Regions from separate parts of the Streptomyces sp. NPDC111744 genome, predicted to be linked through region 2. Evidence: riboswitches for the same ligand, from Rfam matches in the RefSeq annotation. Region 2 holds a riboswitch; the other holds the start of a gene.
What was found. A riboswitch is a leader RNA that binds a small molecule or an ion and turns the genes downstream of it on or off. The one in region 2 is predicted to bind ZMP and ZTP.

Region 1 (9,265 bases), on a different contig from region 2:
TCTGATCCGCCCCCGGACCTACCAGGAGGCGGCGGACGCGATCCGGAACTGCGGGGCACGCGGCGGTATCGCGCGGGGCCTGGGGCGCGCGTACGGGGACGCGGCGCAGAACGCCGGCGGTGCCGTGCTCGACATGACGGGCCTCGACCGCATCCACGCCATCGATGCCGACGGCGGCACCCTCCTGTGCGACGCGGGGGTCTCCCTGCACCGCCTGACGGAGGTACTGCTGCCGCTCGGCTGGTTCGTCCCGGTGACCCCGGGGACCCGCCAGGTGACGGTGGGCGGCGCAATCGGCGCCGACATCCACGGCAAGAACCACCATGTCTCGGGATCGTTCTCCCGTCACGTGCTGTCCTTCGAACTCCTCACCGCCGACGGCCAGGTCCGCACGGTGAGCCGCGGCACCCCGCTGTTCGACGCGACGGCCGGCGGCATGGGTCTGACCGGAGTGATCCTCACGGCGACCGTCCGCCTTCTCCCGGTCGAGACGTCGTACATGGCGGTCGACACCGAACGCGCCACCGACCTCGACGACCTGATGAACCGCCTGACCACCACGGACCACCGCTACCGCTACTCGGTCGCCTGGATCGACCTGCTGGCGCGCGGGGCGGCGACCGGGCGCGCGGTGCTCACGCGGGGCGACCACGCGCCACGGGAGGCGCTCGGCGAAGACTCACGCGCCGGGCGTGCACCACTCGCCTTCCGCCCCCGTCGGCTCCCGGCCGCCCCCGCGTTCGTCCCCGAAGGCCTCCTGGGCCGCACCACCGTCGGCCTCTTCAACGAGCTCTGGTACCGCAAGGCGCCACGCGCGCGTACCGGCCAACTCCAGCGCGTCTCCGCGTTCTTCCACCCCCTGGACGGCGTCCCGCACTGGAACCGCGTCTACGGCCGCGGCGGGTTCGTGCAGTACCAGTTCGTCGTCGGATACGGCCAGGAGGACGCCCTGCGCCGGATCGTGGCCCGTATCTCCGAACGCCGCTGCCCGTCCTTCCTGGCCGTCCTCAAGCGCTTCGGCGAGGCCGACCCCGGCTGGCTCTCCTTCCCCGTGCCCGGCTGGACCCTCGCCGTCGACATCCCGGCCGCCCTGCCCGGCCTCGGCGCGTTCCTCGACGAACTGGACGAGGAGGTCGCGGGCGCCGGCGGCCGCGTCTACCTCGCCAAGGACGCCCGGCTCCGCCCCGACCTGCTCGCCGCGATGTACCCGCGGCTCGCCGACTTCCGTGCCCTGCGCGCGGAGTTGGACCCGCACGGGGTGTTCGTCTCCGACCTGTCCCGCCGCCTCGGCCTCTAGGAGCTGTCAGCTGTCATGAAGGACGCCTTCGGAATGCCCCAGTCCCTGCTCGTCCTCGGCGGTACGTCCGAGATCGCGCTGGCCACCGCACGCCGGCTGATCGCCCGCCGCACCCGCACCGTCTGGCTGGCCGGCCGCCCCTCCCCCGCGCTGGACCGGGCCGCCGAGCAGCTGCGCACCCTCGGCGCCGACGTCCACACCGTCGCCTTCGACGCGCTCGACCCCGAGTCCCACGAGACCGTCCTCGGCAAGGTCTTCACCGAGGGCGACATCGACATGGTCCTGCTGGCCTTCGGCGTCCTCGGCGACCAGGCGACCGACGAGCGGGAGCCGGTGAAGGCCGTGCGGGTGGCGCAGACCAACTACACGGGCGCCGTCTCGGCGGGCCTGGTCAGCGCACGCGCCCTGCAGACCCAGGGCCACGGCTCACTGGTGGTTCTGTCCTCGGTCGCCGGGGAGCGGGCGAGGCGCTCCAACTTCATCTACGGCTCGAGCAAGGCGGGCCTGGACGCGTTCGCCCAGGGCCTGGGCGACGCGCTGCACGGGACGGGCGTGCACGTGATGGTCGTACGGCCGGGGTTCGTGCGGTCGAGGATGACGGCAGGGCTGGAGGAGGCGCCCCTGGCCACGACCCCGGAGGCGGTGGCGACGGCGATCGAGACGGGCCTGCGCAGGCGCTCGGAGATGGTGTGGGTGCCGGGTGCGCTGCGGGTGGTGATGGCGGCCCTGCGGCACGCACCGCGGTCGGTGTTCCGACGGCTGCCGATCTAGGTCTTGTCCGGCTACCGACTCGCGATCGTCCCGCGGTCCACGTGCCCCGCCTGAGGCGGCACGACGGAGCCTCCGAACGGGTACTCGTGCAGCTTCCGCCAGACGCCGTCGCGACCCTGCTCGTAGAGCGCGAACCCCATGCAGGGCCACTCGGCCTCATAGTCCGCCAGCTCGGCGAACGCCCGGTCCATCGCCGCCTCGTCGATCGCATGAGCGACCGTCACATGCGGGTGGTACGGGAACTGCAGCTCGCGGTCCAGCGGCCCGGACGCGGCCCGGATCCGCTGCTGGAGCCAGGCGCAGTCGTCCGCCCCCTGGACCACCCGGACGTAGACGACCGGCGACAGGGGCCGGAACGTGCCCGTACCGCACAGCCGCATCGGGAAAGGCCGGCCCACCGCGGCGACCTCGCTGAGGTGTGCCTGAACGGCAGCCAACCGGCCGTCGGTGATCTCCGTGGGCGGCAGCAGGGTGACGTGGGTGGGGATGCCGTGGGCCGCGGCGTCGCCGAAGCCCGTGCGCCGCTCCTGGAGCAGGCTGCCATGGGGCTCCGGGACCGCGATCGACACGCCGATCGTTACGGTCCCCACGTCATCTCCTGTCGTCGTGGTGGTCGGTCGTGGTGGTCGGACACGTGTCGGGTCGTACCCGGCCGTCCGGCTATCGACTGTACGGCCACGGCCGCCTTCCGGGCAGCCGTGGCCGAAGTGATGTGCAGCGCTCCCGTGCGCTCCCCGGGGCGCCTTGAACGCCCCCGGCGCTCCGCTCAGTGCTTGGCGGGCAGGAGGCCCACCCTGTCGTAGACCTGGGCCAGCGTCTCCGCGGCGACGGCGCGGGCTTTCTCCGCGCCCTTGGCGAGGATCGAGTCGAGCGTCTCCGAGTCGTCCAGGTACTGCTGGGTGCGCTCCCGGAACGGGGTCACGAAGTCGACCATGATGTCTGCGAGGTCGGTCTTGAGCGCGCCGTACATCTTGCCCTGGTACTCCTGCTCCAGCTCGGCGACCGACTTGCCGGTGAGGGTGGAGTAGATGGTGAGGAGGTTGCTGACGCCCGGCTTGTTCACCACGTCGTAGCGGATGACCGTGTCGGTGTCGGTGACCGCGCTCTTGACCTTCTTCGCCGTCACCTTCGGCTCGTCGAGGAGGTTGATGAGGCCCTTCGGCGTGGACGCCGACTTGCTCATCTTGATCGCCGGGTCCTGGAGGTCGTAGATCTTCGCCGTCTCCTTGAGGATGTACGGCTTCGGGATGGTGAAGGTCTGGCCGAAGCGGGCGTTGAAGCGCTCGGCGAGGTCGCGGGTGAGCTCGACGTGCTGGCGCTGGTCCTCGCCGACGGGCACCTCGTGGGCCTGGTAGAGCAGGATGTCGGCGACCTGGAGGATCGGGTACGTGAACAGGCCGACGCTCGCGCGGTCCGCCCCCTGCTTCGCCGCCTTGTCCTTGAACTGGGTCATCCGGCTGGCCTCGCCGAAGCCGGTGAGGCAGTTCATGACCCAGGCGAGCTGGGCGTGCTCCGGGACGTGGCTCTGCACGAAGAGGGTGCAGCGGTCCGCGTCCAGGCCGGCGGCGAGCAGCTGCGCCGCGGCGAGGCGGGTGTTGGCGCGCAGGTCGGCGGGGTCCTGCGGGATCGTGATCGCGTGCAGATCGACGACCATGTAGAAGGCGTCGTGGGACTCCTGGAGAGCTACCCACTGGCGGACGGCGCCGAGGTAGTTGCCGAGGTGGAACGAGCCGGCGGTGGGCTGGATGCCGGAGAGCACGCGGGGTCGATCTGAGGCCATGTTCACCATTGTCTCAGAGAGCTCGGGTGGTTTCGGTGTGTGGGGAACCGCGGATCGTCGGGGCTGGTCGCGCCCACGCGGCGGTAGCCGCATATCGGAACCAGCCCCGCGCCCCTGAGGGGGCGCTGTCCCTGACCGGGTGGTCAGCCCAGGTCGATCTCCGGATACAGCGGGAAGCCCGCCACCAGGTCCGTCGCTCGCTGGGCGATCTCCTGGGACACCTTCTCGTCCAGGACATGGGCGGCCTTGCTGGGCGCGCCCGACTTCGTCGTGCCCGGTTCCGTCGTCGTCAGGACGCGGTCGATCAGGCCCGCCACCTCGTCCATCTCCGCCGTGCCCAGGCCGCGCGTGGTCAGCGCGGGGGTCCCGATGCGGATGCCGGAGGTGTACCAGGCGCCGTTCGGGTCTGCCGGGATCGCGTTGCGGTTGGTGACGATGCCGGAGTCGAGGAGGGCCGACTCGGCCTGGCGTCCGGTGAGGCCGTAGGACGTCTCGACGTCGATCAGGTTGAGGTGGTTGTCCGTGCCGCCGGTCACCAGCGTGGCGCCCCGGCGCATGAGGCCCTCGGCCAGCGCGCGGGAGTTGTCGACGATCCGCTGGGCGTAGTCCTGGAAGGAGGGCTGCCGGGCCTCGGCCAGGGCGACGGCCTTGGCGGCCATGACGTGCGGGAGGGGGCCGCCGAGGACCATCGGGCAGCCGCGGTCGACCTGGTCCTTGAGGGAGTCGTCGCACAGGACCATGCCGCCGCGCGGGCCGCGCAGCGACTTGTGGGTGGTGGTCGTCACGATCTGGGCGTGCGGGACCGGGTCGAAGTCGCCGGTCAGGACCTTGCCGGCGACCAGGCCCGCGAAGTGCGCCATGTCGACCATCAGGGTCGCGCCGACCTCGTCGGCGATCTCGCGCATGATCCGGAAGTTCACCAGACGGGGGTACGCGGAGTAGCCGGCGACGATGATCAGCGGCTTGAAGTCGCGGGCCTGGGCGCGCAGCGCGTCGTAGTCGATCAGGCCGGTCGCCGGGTCGGTGCCGTAGGAGCGCTGGTCGAACATCTTGCCGGAGATGTTCGGGCGGAACCCGTGGGTGAGGTGGCCGCCCGCGTCCAGGGACATGCCGAGCATCCGCTGGTTGCCGAAGGCCTGCCGCAGCTCGGCCCAGTCGGCCTCGGAGAGGTCGTTGACCTGGCGGGCGCCCGCCTTCTGAAGGAAGGGGACCTCGACGCGGTCGGCGAGTACGGCCCAGAAGGCGACGAGGTTGGCGTCGATGCCTGAGTGCGGCTGGACGTAGGCGTGCCGGGCACCGAAGAGCGCCTTGGCGTGCTCGGCGGCGAGCGCCTCGACGGTGTCGACATTGCGGCAGCCGGCGTAGAAGCGGCGGCCGACCGTGCCCTCGGCGTACTTGTCGCTGAACCAGTTGCCCATCGCAAGCAGGGTCGCCGGGGAGGCGTAGTTCTCGGAGGCGATCAGCTTGAGCATCTCGCGCTGGTCGGCGACCTCCTGGCCGATGGCGTCGGCGACCCGCGGCTCGACCGCGCGGATCACCTCGAGGGCTGCGCGGTACGCGGTGGACTCGGTGGAGAGGGGCTCGGACATTCGGGACCTCCGGACATGGCGTTCGGCATTCACGGTTCGGCCCAGGCGCACGGCACTCGATCCAGCACGGGCCGCTCCCCGATGGTCGGTCCCATCCCAGCGCGCCAGTCACGGCCCGCTGGTCACCCTACCCGGCACGCCGGATCCGAGGGCGCTGACGTCCACCAGCCGGGCGGGGGCAGAGGGTAGTAAAGGGGGCACCTCGCCGCGTTCTCTGGAGTCCCCGTGACCACTACGGAAGCCCTCATCGCCACCGCCGACACGTACAGCGCGCACAACTACCACCCGCTGCCGGTGGTGATCGCCACGGCCGACGGGGCCTGGATGACGGACGTCGAGGGGCGCCGGTACCTGGACTTCCTGGCCGGCTACTCGGCGCTCAACTTCGGGCACGGCCACCCCCGTCTGGTCGCGGCGGCGAAGGCGCAGCTGGAGCGGGTGACGCTGACGTCACGCGCCTTCCACCACGACCGGTTCGCCGCGTTCTGCACGGAGTTGGCGGAGCTGTGCGGGATGGAGATGGTGCTGCCGATGAACACGGGGGTGGAGGCCGTGGAGACCGCCGTGAAGACCGCCCGGAAGTGGGGGTACCGGGTGAAGGGGGTGCCGGCGGAGATGGCGAAAGTGGTGGTCGCCGGCGGCAACTTCCACGGCCGTACGACGACGGTGATCAGCTTCTCGACAGATACGGAGGCGCGGGCGGACTTCGGGCCGTACACGCCCGGTTTCGAGATCGTGCCGTACGGCGACCTGACCGCGATGCGGGGCGCGTTGACCGAGAACACGGTGGCGGTGCTGCTGGAGCCGATCCAGGGCGAGGCCGGGGTGATCGTGCCGCCGCAGGGTTATCTGGCGGGGGTGCGGGAGCTGACGCGCGAGCGGGATGTGCTGTTCATCGCGGACGAGATCCAGTCGGGGCTCGGGCGGACCGGGCGGACCTTCGCGTGCGAGCACGAGGGGGTCGTACCGGATGTGTACGTCCTCGGGAAGGCGCTGGGGGGCGGGGTGCTGCCGGTGTCGGCGGTGGTGGCACGGGCCGAGGTGCTGGGGGTTTTCCGGCCCGGGGAGCACGGGTCCACCTTCGGCGGGAATCCGCTGGCCTGTGCGGTGGCGCTGGAGGTGATCGCGATGCTGCGGACCGGGGAGTTCCAGGAGCGGGCGGCCGAGTTGGGGGAGGTGCTGCATCGGCGGCTTTCGGAGTTCACCGGGAGCGGGCGGGTGACGGCGGTGCGGGGACGGGGGCTCTGGGCGGGGGTGGACATCGATCCGGGGGTGGGGTCGGGGCGGGTGGTGTCGGAACGGCTGATGGAGCGGGGGGTGCTGGCGCAGGACACACATGGGGCGACGGTGCGGATCGCTCCGCCGTTGGTGATCGAGGAGGAGGATCTGGAATGGGGAGTTGAGCAGTTGTGGGGGGTCCTGAGCGCCTGAAGGGGTGCGACCGGGAGCCCGCTCCCCAGGCAGGCGACCGGCCGGACGTCCGGCGCCGGCACGAGTGCGGCTTCACCTACAGTCCCTCTGTGCTCTTTGGAATGGTGTGTGCTCTCGCGGCCGCGATCTGCTTCGGTACGGCGACGGTCCTTCAGGCGGTGGCCGCGCGGGCGGCCGGTGACGGCACGGGCGGGGAGGCGGCGCTGCTGCTCCGGGCCGTGCGGCAGTGGCGGTACATCGTCGGGCTCGGGCTCGACGGCCTCGGCTTCGTGTTCCAGATCCTGGCGCTGCGGTCGATCCCCATCTACGCGGTGGGCGCGGCCCTGGCGTCGAGCCTCGCGGTGACCGCGGTGGTCGCGGCGCGGCTGCTGCGGGTACGGCTGAGCGGGCTGGAGTGGGGTGCGGTCGGGGTGGTGTGCGCGGGGCTCGCGATGCTGGGGCTGGCATCCGGGCCGGAGGGCGACCGGGCCGGGTCCGACGCGCTCAAGTACGCCATGCTCGCGACCGCGGTGGGCGTGCTGCTGCTCGGGCTCGTCGGCGGGCGGCTGTCGGGGCGGTGGCGGGCGCTGCTGCTGGGCCTCGGGGCGGGATTCGGGTTCGGGGTGGTGGAGGTGTCGGTGCGGCTCATCGACACCCTGTGGCCGGCCGGACTGCTCACCAACCCCGCGACCTACGCACTGCTTGTCGGGGGCGGTGGCGCCTTTCTGCTGCTGACCTCGGCGCTCCAGCGCGGCTCGGTGACCACGGCGACGGCGGGCATGGTCATCGGCGAGACGATCGGCCCGGCGGCCGTCGGGGTGGTGTGGCTCGGGGACCGTACCCGCGAGGGACTCGCCTGGCTCGGGGTGCTCGGTTTCACCGTGGCCGTCGCGGGGGCGCTGGCACTGGCCCGGTTCGGGGAGGCGCCCGGGGCGCAGGATGACGCGGACCCCGGGGCGCCCGAGCCGGTCGGTCCGGCGCGGCCGTGATCCCGTCCCGAGGCGGGAACTGTCCTCCAGGGCGACGCCGACGGTCTCGTCCCGGCGCTGTTCGTCGGTGCCGCACAGGTCGGCGACCGGCGGGGCGGATCGAGAACTGCCAGGTGGAGCTCCTCTTGGCGGACACCTCTCCGCGCGTTGCCGGGCGTTGAACTCGGGGTGTCATCGCGCCGGGTGTTGCGGCGGACACGGTCTGAAGTCATTCGACGCCGATCACGGCCGGGTCCGACAGCACCGTGCACAGGATGTCCAGCGCCCCCGACCAGGCGTGGTCGGCGGGGGTGCCGTAGCCGAGGACGAGCGCGTCCGGCGGTGCGGTGGCCGCGTCGGGGTGGCGGTGGCGCGGGGTGAGGCCGTCGAGGGCGAGGCCGTCTTCGGCGGCGGCCCGGATCACCCGGCCCTGGGTGCCGGGCGGGAGCCGCAGCACCATGTGCAGACCGGCCGCGATGCCGGTGACCCGGATCGCGGGGGCGCGCTCGGCGAGGGCCTCGACCAGGGCGTCCCGGCGGCGCCGGTAGCGGGAGCGGGACGCGCGGACGTGACGGTCGTAGGCGCCGGAGGTGATGAACTCGGCGAGGGTCAGCTGGTCCGGCGCACCGCAGGTGTCCACGTCACCCTTGACCGCCGTCACCTCCCGGGCCGCGCCCGGCGGCAGCACCATCCAGGCCAGCCGCAGGCCGGGCGCCAGGGACTTGCTGGCCGTGCCCAGGTAGACCACCTCGTCGGGGGCGAGGCCCTGGAGGGCACCGACGGGACGGCGGTCGTAGCGGAACTCGCCGTCGTAGTCGTCCTCCAGGACCATGCCGCCGGTGCGTCGCGCCCAGTCCACGACGGCCGCCCGCCGGTCGTGGTGCAGCGGCGCGCCCATCGGGAACTGGTGCGAGGGGGTCAGCAGCACCGCGGCCGGACCCTGGCCCAACTCCCTGATGTCCGTGCCGAGTTCGTCGAAGGGCAGCGGGCAGGTGTGGAGTCCGGCCGTCGTCAGCAGCCGCCAGTGCTCGTCGAGGCCGTACGACTCCACGGCGACCGTGTCCGCCCCGCGGGCCCGCAGCAGCCGGCCGAGCAGGCTCAGACCGTGCGCGAACCCGGCGCAGATCACGATCCGTTCGGGGTCGGCGCGCACCCCCCGGGCGCGGGCGAGGTAGGTGGCGAGCGCGGTGCGCAGTTCGACACGGCCGCGTGGATCACCGTAGCCGAAGGCCTCGTTGGGTGCGGTGGTGAGGGCGCGGCGGGCCGCCCTGAGCCACTCGGTGCGCGGGAAGGCGGAGAGGTCGGGGCAGCCGGCGCGCAGGTCGTAGGCGGGGCGCTCGGCGGTCGTACCGGCGGTCGCCGTGGCCTTTCGCCGGCCCGGCGGCATCGCCGGCTCCCTGGCCGCGACCCGGGTGCCGGAGCCCTGGCGTGCGGTGAGCCAGCCCTCGGC
Region 2 (9,265 bases):
AAAGCGATTGAGTCCGGTCATGGCAACGACCGTACGGGCGGAAGGATCAACAGGACAGATAGCGTGCGGGCATGTCCGCGTTCTTGCAGCAACTCCCGGCCCTCATAGGCGTCGTGATCGGCGCGCTCGGTTCGTATCTCGCCGTCGTGCGAGGTGATCAGGTCCGGTTCCGGCAGGAGCGGGCGGCGCGCTGGGAGGAGCGGCGGCTGGCGGTCTACAGCGACTACGCGCGAGCGCTGAAGAAATCGGTGAACCTCACCTACCGGGTCGCCGCCCACCTCGGCAACGACCCGCATCCCCATCCGCTCTCCCCGGCCGAGGCCGAGCCACTGCTGGCCGCGGCCACCGACGGCCGCGATCCGGCCGGGGAGGCGCTGATCATGCTGGGCAGCCGGGACGTGGTGGAGCGGGCACGGGAGTGGGTGACCACGGTGATGGACATGGAACGGTTCATGCGCGCCGGGACGGTCGCCCCGGACGCCTGGCAGGACCTGCTGGAGCGACAGCGGGCCTGCCGCGAGCGGTACTACACCGCCGTCCGCGAGGACCTGGCGCTGCCCCCGGGGCATCCGGCGCTCTGGCCGACCCGGCCGGTCTCCGACGGATGAGGACGTGCCGGGTCAGCGGTAGCCGGTGACGTCCGCGGGCTTGCCCGCGTCCTGCACCTCCACGAGGTACCGCCAGGCGTCCGGCCGGCTGCCGTCCAGGTCCGTGAACCCGTACCCCTGGGCGAGGCCGCCGCTGGAGAGGGACCGCCCGTTCCGCGGGCCACGTCCGGGTCGGCCGCGTCCGGCGCCGCGCGTCGCCCCCGCGACGAGCGCGACCCTTCCGTCGAGCGGTCCGGGCATCTCAGGCCTCCGATGCGTGATCTCGCGCTGTCTCCGTCGAGGATCGCGCGGAAGCCTGACATCACCTGTCGCCTTTTCCTGGCGGATGCCGCACGTCACCCGGTGGGACGCAGCCGGTCCTCCAGTTCGCGGTCGTCGGTCACGAACCAGAGCTGACGGCCGCGGTTCGCCTCGTACACGAAGTCGCGCAACGCGGAACTCCCGGCGAGGTGCCGGGAGAGGTCGCCGACGACGGCCAGCCGCAACCGGTAGTTCGCGAACTTCTGCGCCACCGCGCCGGCGACCCCCGAGCGGAGCCGGAAGAACTCGTCCCCGACCCGTTCGGCCGGGACGGCGACCAGCTCCGCGTCCTGGCCCATCGCGTCGCCGACGAGGTCGAGCGCGGCGCTCTCACCGTCGAGCGCCGGCCCCTCGGGGGCACAGCGCAGGACGCGGGTGGTGTGCAGGGTCACGAGCGTGGCGGTGGAGGTCATGGGCGTGATGGTAGGGGCGCGCCGCGGTGGCGCGCCCCGGTTTTCCGGCCGGCCGGGTCAGTGCCCTCGGGCGATCCATTCCTCCAGATGGGGAGCCTCCGCGCCGATGGTGGTCGAGTCGCCGTGTCCAGTCAGGACCTTCGTCTCCGGTGGGAGGGTGAGGAGCTTGTCCCGGATGGAGTCGACGATGGTCGGGAAGTGGGAGTACGACCGTCCGGTCGCGCCGGGGCCACCCTGGAAGAGGGTGTCTCCGGTGAACACCGTGGCCAGGCCGGGCGCGTGGAGGCAGACGGCGCCGGGCGCATGGCCGGGCGTGTGCAGCACGGTCAGGTCGGCGCCGGCCGCCTCGATGACCAGCCCGTCCGCCAGATGGTTGTCGGGATCGCGGTCGGGGTGGGTGAGCTTCCACAGCGGCAGGTCGTCGGGGTGCAGCCAGATCTTGGCACCGGTGAGGTCCGCGAGGGCGGGCGCGGCGTCGATGTGATCGTTGTGGGCGTGGGTGCACACGATCGCCTTCAGCACGCGGTCCTCGACCGCCTCGGCGATGGCCCGAGCGTCGTGGGCGGCGTCGATGACGATCACCTCGCGTTCGTCCCCGATGATCCACACGTTGTTGTCGACGTCCCAGGTGCCGCCGTCGAGGGTGAACTGCCCGGAGGTGACGATGCGTTCGATGCGCGTGGTCATCACAGCACCACCACCGAACGCAGCACGTCACCCTGGTGCATCCGGTCGAACGCTTTCTCCACCTCGTCGAGTCGGATGGTCTCGGTGACGAAGGCGTCCAGGGGCAGCCGGCCCTGCAGATGCAGGTCGATCAGCATGGGGAAGTCCCGGGAGGGCAGGCAGTCGCCGTACCAGCTGGACTTGAGCGCGCCACCGCGGCCGAAGACGTCGAGGAGCGGCAGTTCGAGTTTCATCTCGGGGGTCGGCACGCCGACGAGAACGACCGTGCCCGCGAGGTCGCGGGCGTAGAAGGCCTGCCGGTATGTCTCCGGGCGGCCGACCGCATCGATCACGACGTCGGCACCGAAGCCGCCGGTCAGCTCGCGGATCGCCGCCACCGGGTCGCCCTCGCGCGAGTTGATCGTATGGGTGGCGCCCAGGGTGCGCGCCTTCTCCAGCTTCCGGTCGTCGATGTCGACGGCGATGATCTTCGCGGCGCCCGCGAGACGGGACCCGGCGACCGCCGCGTCACCGACCCCGCCGCAGCCGATCACGGCGACCGAGTCGCCCCGGCCGACACTGCCCGTGTTGATCGCGGCGCCGATGCCGGCCATCACCCCGCAGCCGAGCAGTCCGGCGACCGCGGGGGAGACGGCCGGATCGACCTTGGTGCACTGTCCGGCGGCGACCAGCGTCTTGTCGGCGAAGGCCCCGATACCGAGCGCCGGGGACAGCTCCTGTCCGGTCGAGGTGAGAGTCATCTTCTGCTGGGCGTTGTGTGTGTTGAAGCAGTACCAGGGACGGCCGCGCAGACAGGCCCGGCAGTTCCCGCACACCGCACGCCAGTTGAGGATCACGAAGTCCCCGGGCGCCACGTCCGTGACCCCCTCGCCGACCGACTCCACCACACCGGCGGCCTCGTGGCCGAGCAGGAACGGGAACTCGTCGTTGATGCCGCCCTGTCTGTAGTGCAGGTCGGTGTGACAGACCCCGCAGGCCTGCACCTGTACGACGGCTTCGCCGGGCCCGGGGTCCGGCACCACGATCGTCTCGACCCGCACGGGCTCGTCCTTGCCCGGTGCGATCACGCCGCGTACTTCCTGCGCCATGGACCTGACCCCTTCGTCGCTCTGCTGACGTGCCTGTCTTCCGACCCTACGCGCGACCGATCGGTAACGGCACGGAGCACGTCGAGCCTTCCGGATCTTTCCGGGGTACGAACGGGTGCCGGTGGCCGACGGAGCCGTGGCCCCGGGGCCGGGGCGGCCCGTCGTAGCCTTGGTGCGCCGCCCACCGCCCGGACGAGGAGCACCGTGACCACCGCAGAAGCAGTTTCACCGAGACGGGCGAGGGACCGGACCGGTCCGTCCGCGTTCCGGCTGCTCCTCTCCTATGTACGGCCGCACCGCTGGGCCCTGGTGGCGGGTGCGGTGCTCTCGCTGGTGACGGGGGCGACCGGGCTGCTGCTGCCGCTGGTGGCGCGGGGGTTGATCGACGACCTGTCCCACGACCGTTCCATCACCGGGAAGCTGCTCGCGATGGCCGGTCTGGTGGTCACCAACACCGTGGTGGGCGCCCTGGGTTCGTATGTGCTGCGGCGAACCGCCGAGTCGGTGGTGCTCGGGGCACGGCGCACCCTGTCGTCGTACCTTCTGCGGCTGCGGATCACCGCCGTGGACCGCACCGAACCCGGTGACCTGATGGCGCGGATCACCTCGGACACCACCCTGTTGCGCGAGGTCACCACGGACTCCCTGGTCGCGCTCGGCACCGGCGGGCTCACCCTGGTCGCCACCGTGGTGATGATGGGCGTGGTCGACCCCGTGCTGCTGGGTGTCACGCTCGCGGTGATCGCCGGGGCCGGCATGGTGCTGGGCACGATCGTGCCGCGCATCAACCGGGCGAGCCGGCGGGCCCAGGACGCGGTCGGGGTGATGGGGGCCTCGCTGGAGCGGGTGCTGGGCGCGCTGCGTACCGTGAAGGCGTCGGGGGCCGAAGCCCGCGAGGAACGTGCGCTGCACGAGGCCGCCGAGGAGTCCTGGCGGCAGAGCGTGCGGGCCGCCAAGTGGTCGGCCGCGGCGGGCAACACGGCGGGGCTGGCGATGCAGCTGGCGTTCATCACGGTCCTGGCGGTGGGCGGGGCGCGGGTGGCGACCGGCGCGATCGGCATCGGCACGCTGGTGGCGTTCCTGCTCTACGTCTTCTATCTGATGTCACCGATCCAGCAGGTCGTCGGCGCGGTCACCCAGTACCAGACCGGCGCCGGCGCGCTCGCCCGGATCCAGGAGGCGCTGCGGCTGCCGGCCGAACCCCCGTCCGAGCCGGCCGAGTTGCCGTCCGCCGGCGCCGAACCGGCCTCCGTCACCTTCACCGACGTACGTTTCCGCTACGCCGACGACCTGCCGTACGTCCACCACGGGGTCAGCTTCGCGATACCCGCGCGGGGCATGACGGCGTTCGTCGGCCCGTCCGGCGCCGGCAAGACCACCGTCTTCTCGTTGATCGAGCGGTTCTACGACCCGGAGTCCGGCACCGTCACCCTCGACGGCCGACCTCTCACCGACTGGGAACTGCCCCCGCTGCGTTCGGCCATCGGGTACGTCGAGCAGGACGCGCCCGTGCTGTCGGGGTCGCTGAGGGACAATCTGCTCCTCGGCAATCCCGAGGCGGACGAGGACGCGGTGACGCGAGTGCTGAAGACGACCCGGCTCGACGGTCTCATCGCGCGGCTGCCGCAGGGCCTGGAGACGCTGGTCGGGCACCGCGGGACCAAGCTGTCCGGCGGGGAGCGGCAGCGGGTCGCGATCGCACGGGCGTTGCTGCGCCGGCCGCGGCTGCTGCTCCTGGACGAGGCGACCTCCCAGCTTGACGCGGTCAACGAGGCGGCTCTCAGGGACACGGTCGCCGACGTGGCACGGTCGACGACGGTGCTGGTCGTCGCACACCGGCTGTCCACGGTGACGATGGCCGACCGGATCGTGGTGATGGACGCGGGCCGGGTCCGCGCGGTGGGCACGCACCGGGAGCTGGTGGCGGCGGACCCGCTGTACGCGGAACTGGCGGCGACACAGTTCCTGGCCTCCGAGCACTGAGCCCGCGGTAGGCCCTACGTACCGAGTACGACGAAGGGCCGCCCCCCTTCCGGGACGGCCCTCGGGGTGTGGCCGGGGGTCAGTGCGCGATGCCCGGCACCAGTCCCATGGCGGGTGCGGCCAGGTCGGTGATCTGGTGCAGTTCACTCAGCTTGTGGAGTCCCTGCAGCTGCTCCGAGACCTTGGGGATCTCGTCCTGGTACTCCGCCGGAATGTCACTGCGGGAGAGCGAGTCGAGCACGCCGAGCGCGGTGAGCTTCCCGGGGTCCTGCGCGCTCGCGTCGGCCGCGCTCGCCAGCGGGGCGGCGAGGCCGGTGACCCCGACGGCGAGGCCGACGGCGGCGACGATACGTCGTGTTGAGATCATGTCCTCAGCAACGGCCCGGGCGCGGGCCCGGACACGGGCAGCCGCTCCCCCTCACCCGTCAGGCGGAGCGCCCGGCCTGCACTTGCCGAGCCCCGCGGGGCGGAGGACGCTCGAAGGTGGGGCTCTCGCGGCCCGCCCCGCATCGGGTCGCGGGCTCGGACAGGAGGTCACCATGGGCACCGCCACAGGCTCCACGTTCGACACCGAGACGCTGCGCCGGGCCATAGAGGGCAATACCGGGAACAACCTGCTGTCGCTCTACGCGGACGACGCGGAGATCCGTATCGTCGACCGCAACACCCAGCCCAGCCACCCCAAGGTCCTGCACGGCCGCAAGGACATAGCCGCGATGCTGGACGACGTCTACACCCGCGACATGACGCACAAGCTGGACCAGTGCATCGTGCAGGGCGACCGGGCCGCCTACAGCGAGTCCTGCGAGTACGCGGACGGCGTTCGGGTGCTCGCCGAGTCGATGATCACGCTGCGCGACGGCAAGATCGCCGAGCAGATCATGATCCAGGCATGGGACGAGTAGTCGGAAGGGACGGCGAGGGTCCAGGTCGGCCCCGGCTGACCTGGACCTTCTCGGCACGGGGGGGGATTGACGCCGAGCGCCTCGGTTACGCTGGGCGTGGGCCGTGACTGGCGCTGAGGTGGAGCACCACCGGGGAGCGGTCCGCACTGTCGATGCCGTGCGCCTGGGCGATCAAGGTCGAGCCAGCTCAGGAGTGTGCCGCATGACGCATGCCCGTCTCATGGACGGAACCGCCGTCGCCCGCCGGATCGTCGAGCAGACCGCACAGCGGGCCGCCGACCTCACCGCACGCACCGGCACCACGCCGTGCCTGGCGACCGTGCTGGTCGGCGAGGACCCGGCCTCCGTCACCTACGTCCGGATGAAGCAGAACCGGAGCCGCAAGGCCGGCATCGCCTCCCGGCACGTGGCCCTGCCCGCCACCACGACCACCGAGGAACTCGTGGGCACACTGCGGGAGTTGTCGGCCGACCCCGCGGTGCACGGCATCCTGCTCCAGCACCCGGTCGGCGAACACGTCGACGAGCGGGCCGCGTTCGAGGCGATCGCCCCGGAGAAGGACGTGGACGGCGTGACCTTCGCGTCGTTCGCGACGATGAGCTTCGGCCTGCCGGGCTTCGTCTCCTGCACGCCCGGCGGCATCCTCCGGCTCCTCGACGCGTACGACGTCGACCCGGCCGGGAAGCGGGCGGTGATCGTCGGCCGCAGCGCGATCCTGGGCAAGCCGGCCGGCATGCTGCTGCTCGCCCGGGACGCCACGGTCACCTACTGCCACTCCCGCACCGCCGACCTCTCTGCGGCCGTCCGCGAGGCCGACATCGTGGTCGCCGCGGTCGGCCGGCCCCGGCTGATCCGGGGGCAGGACATCAAGCCCGGCGCGGTCGTGCTCGACGCGGGCTACAACGAGGGGAACGTCGGTGACGTCGACTTCGACTCGGCCGTGGAGCGGGCCTCGCTGATCACGCCGGTGCCGGGCGGTGTCGGTCCGATGACCATCGCGGTGCTGCTGGAGCAGACGGTGACCGCGGCGGCCCGGCAGCTCGGGGTGTGATCAGCGCAGCCACGCGCTGTAATCCATGACGTCACCGGCCTTCACACCGTACTCGGGATCGTCCCGGGTGAACGTGGTCTCCAGGCCGAGTACGGCACCGGTGGCCGGGTCCAGGATCAGCATCCGCCGGCCACCGGTGCCGTCGTCGTGGACGTACGCCTGCCCGGTACGGCCCAGCCGGTCGGTGACCTGGCCGACCGGGCGCAACCCCTCGGCGTCGGCGAGAAGCGCGGCCAGCGCCGCCGACTCCCGTGCCCCCAGCGTCCAGTTGTCCAGCAACTCCTCGGTGGAGTCGAGAAGTTCGGACGTGGTGAGGGTGTCGCGGTGGTCCAGGTCGGTCAGATAGGCACGGAGTTTGACGGCGTTGTGCGGGGGTGTCGACAGGGGTGGAGCATCGCCCCACATCGGCGGGAACGTCCGCCGGCTGAGCACGCGTCCGTCCTCGACCAGTCCCTGGTCGGTCAGGACCGGACGCCCCGCGTGGTTCGGGTCGGTCGCCACGACCACCTCGGTGTGACTGCCGTCGGCCCGCCAGCGCACCACGCGCTCCTCGGGCAGGGTGACCGGCGGACTGTCGTCGCTCATGCCCAGGCTCCAGGACTGCACATGGGTGCCCTGGCGCAGCGCCGGGGAACCGTCCCGCGCCGCCACGGCGGCCAGTTTCGCGACCTCTTCGAGCGGTACGGCGGTGGAGTGGGCCCGGACGGTCAGCGGCCGGGGGGCGGCGACGGCGGGTGCGGTACCGGAGCCGCCGAACAGTACGGTCAGGGCGACGGCAATGACGACCGCGGCCGCGGTGAGCCCCCACATGAGCCGGGGTCGCGGCCGGGCGCGGCGCCCCGGGCGGGGGCCGTGCAGCAACCGGTAGAGATGGCGTTCGGCGGTGTGGTCGAGGGGGCCGTCGCCGAAGTGCGGGCCGGCGGGGGGCACGGGGTCGGCGGCGCGTAGCAGTTCGAGTTCGTCAGCCATGGCGGTGTTCCTCGGGAAGAGCCCCGGCGGCAGGGGGGCGCAGTCGGTCGATCTCGGCTCTGAGCCGGCGGCGGGCGCGGTGCAGCCGCATCGCCGCCGCCCGGCTGCCGCAGCCCAGGACGACCGCGACCTCCTCGACGCCGAGTTCCTCCCACGCGGTCAGCCGCAGCACCTCCTGGTCGGCCGGGGACAGCCGGGCGAGCGCTTCGTGCACCCAGGAGCCGGGCCGCTCGCTGTCCGGACCGGCCACCAGGTGCCGCCCGTGCGCGGTGTGGTCGTTGCCCAGCCGGTCCACCAGCCGGCGCCGGCGCCCGTATCCGCGTACCGCGTTGGCCAGGCAGTTGCGTGCCACGCCGTACAGCCAGGGCAGCGGGGTCGCCGGCAGGTCGGCGCGGCGGCGCCAGGCCACCGTGAACACCTCTGCCACCACTTCCTCCACCTCGCTGGTCCGCCCGTCCAGTCGCCGCGCGACATAACGGCTGACCGCCCAGTAGTGCTCGCGATAGGCAGCGGCGAAGATCTCGTCGTTGCTCATGTTCGGTTCTTGTCCGGCACCTTCCCGATCGTCACACCCTTCTCCGTGACGCTCGTCGCACCCGTCGAGTGTGACCGGCGCGCACAGCCCGGACACAGGCGGGGCATGAGGAACCTCAAGTGGCTCACCACCACGGACCACAAGACGATCGGAACGCTCTACCTGGTCACGGCGTTCTCGTTCTTCTGCGTCGGTGGCGTGATGGCCCTGTTCATGCGCGCCGAACTGGCCCGGCCGGGCCTTCAGATCATGTCGAACGAGCAGTTCAACCAGGCGTTCACGATGCACGGAACGATCATGCTGCTGATGTTCGCGACCCCGCTGTTCGCGGGCTTCGCGAACTGGATCATGCCGCTCCAGATAGGCGCGCCGGACGTGGCGTTCCCACGCCTGAACATGCTGGCCTACTGGCTCTATCTGCTCGGTTCGACCATCGCGGTCGGCGGCTTTCTCACCCCGCAGGGCGCGGCCGACTTCGGCTGGTTCGCCTACGCCCCGCTCTCGGACGCGGTGCGCACCCCGGGCGCCGGCGCCGACATGTGGATCATGGGCCTGGCCTTCTCCGGCTTCGGCACGATCCTGGGCGCGGTCAACTTCATCACCACGATCATCTGTATGCGAGCGCCCGGCATGACCATGTTCCGGATGCCGATCTTCGTCTGGAACGTCCTGCTCACCGCGGTGCTCGTGCTGCTCGCCTTCCCGGTCCTGGCGGCGGCCCTGTTC

Region 1: it holds a riboswitch for ZMP and ZTP, as region 2 does, so the genes downstream of both, ACZ7OO_RS02600 (glycine hydroxymethyltransferase) here and ACZ7OO_RS05390 (bifunctional 5,10-methylenetetrahydrofolate dehydrogenase/5,10-methenyltetrahydrofolate cyclohydrolase) in region 2, are expected to answer to the same signal.

The regions. Positions count from the first base shown of each region.
Region 1 is NZ_JBVKCG010000001.1:543,580-552,844, forward strand. Features, by position in the region: gene ACZ7OO_RS02580 (FAD-binding oxidoreductase) at 1-1,297, shown strand, start outside; gene ACZ7OO_RS02585 (decaprenylphospho-beta-D-erythro-pentofuranosid-2-ulose 2-reductase) at 1,313-2,068, shown strand; gene ACZ7OO_RS02590 (2'-5' RNA ligase family protein) at 2,080-2,658, opposite strand; gene trpS (tryptophan--tRNA ligase) at 2,835-3,848, opposite strand; gene ACZ7OO_RS02600 (glycine hydroxymethyltransferase) at 3,992-5,488, opposite strand; ZMP/ZTP riboswitch at 5,470-5,559, opposite strand; gene rocD (ornithine--oxo-acid transaminase) at 5,663-6,868, shown strand; gene ACZ7OO_RS02610 (DMT family transporter) at 6,970-7,836, shown strand; gene pdxR (MocR-like pyridoxine biosynthesis transcription factor PdxR) at 8,045-9,265, opposite strand, start outside.
Region 2 is NZ_JBVKCG010000002.1:293,728-302,992, forward strand. Features, by position in the region: gene ACZ7OO_RS05345 (SDR family NAD(P)-dependent oxidoreductase) at 1-21, opposite strand, end outside; gene ACZ7OO_RS05350 (hypothetical protein) at 72-608, shown strand; partial or broken gene ACZ7OO_RS05355 (short-chain dehydrogenase) at 621-808, opposite strand; gene ACZ7OO_RS05360 (DUF4180 domain-containing protein) at 944-1,321, opposite strand; gene ACZ7OO_RS05365 (MBL fold metallo-hydrolase) at 1,379-2,008, opposite strand; gene ACZ7OO_RS05370 (S-(hydroxymethyl)mycothiol dehydrogenase) at 2,008-3,096, opposite strand; gene ACZ7OO_RS05375 (ABC transporter ATP-binding protein) at 3,301-5,079, shown strand; gene ACZ7OO_RS05380 (hypothetical protein) at 5,159-5,446, opposite strand; gene ACZ7OO_RS05385 (nuclear transport factor 2 family protein) at 5,619-5,984, shown strand; ZMP/ZTP riboswitch at 6,078-6,160, shown strand; gene ACZ7OO_RS05390 (bifunctional 5,10-methylenetetrahydrofolate dehydrogenase/5,10-methenyltetrahydrofolate cyclohydrolase) at 6,187-7,035, shown strand; gene ACZ7OO_RS05395 (CU044_5270 family protein) at 7,036-8,004, opposite strand; gene ACZ7OO_RS05400 (RNA polymerase sigma factor) at 7,997-8,539, opposite strand; gene ctaD (aa3-type cytochrome oxidase subunit I) at 8,645-9,265, shown strand, end outside.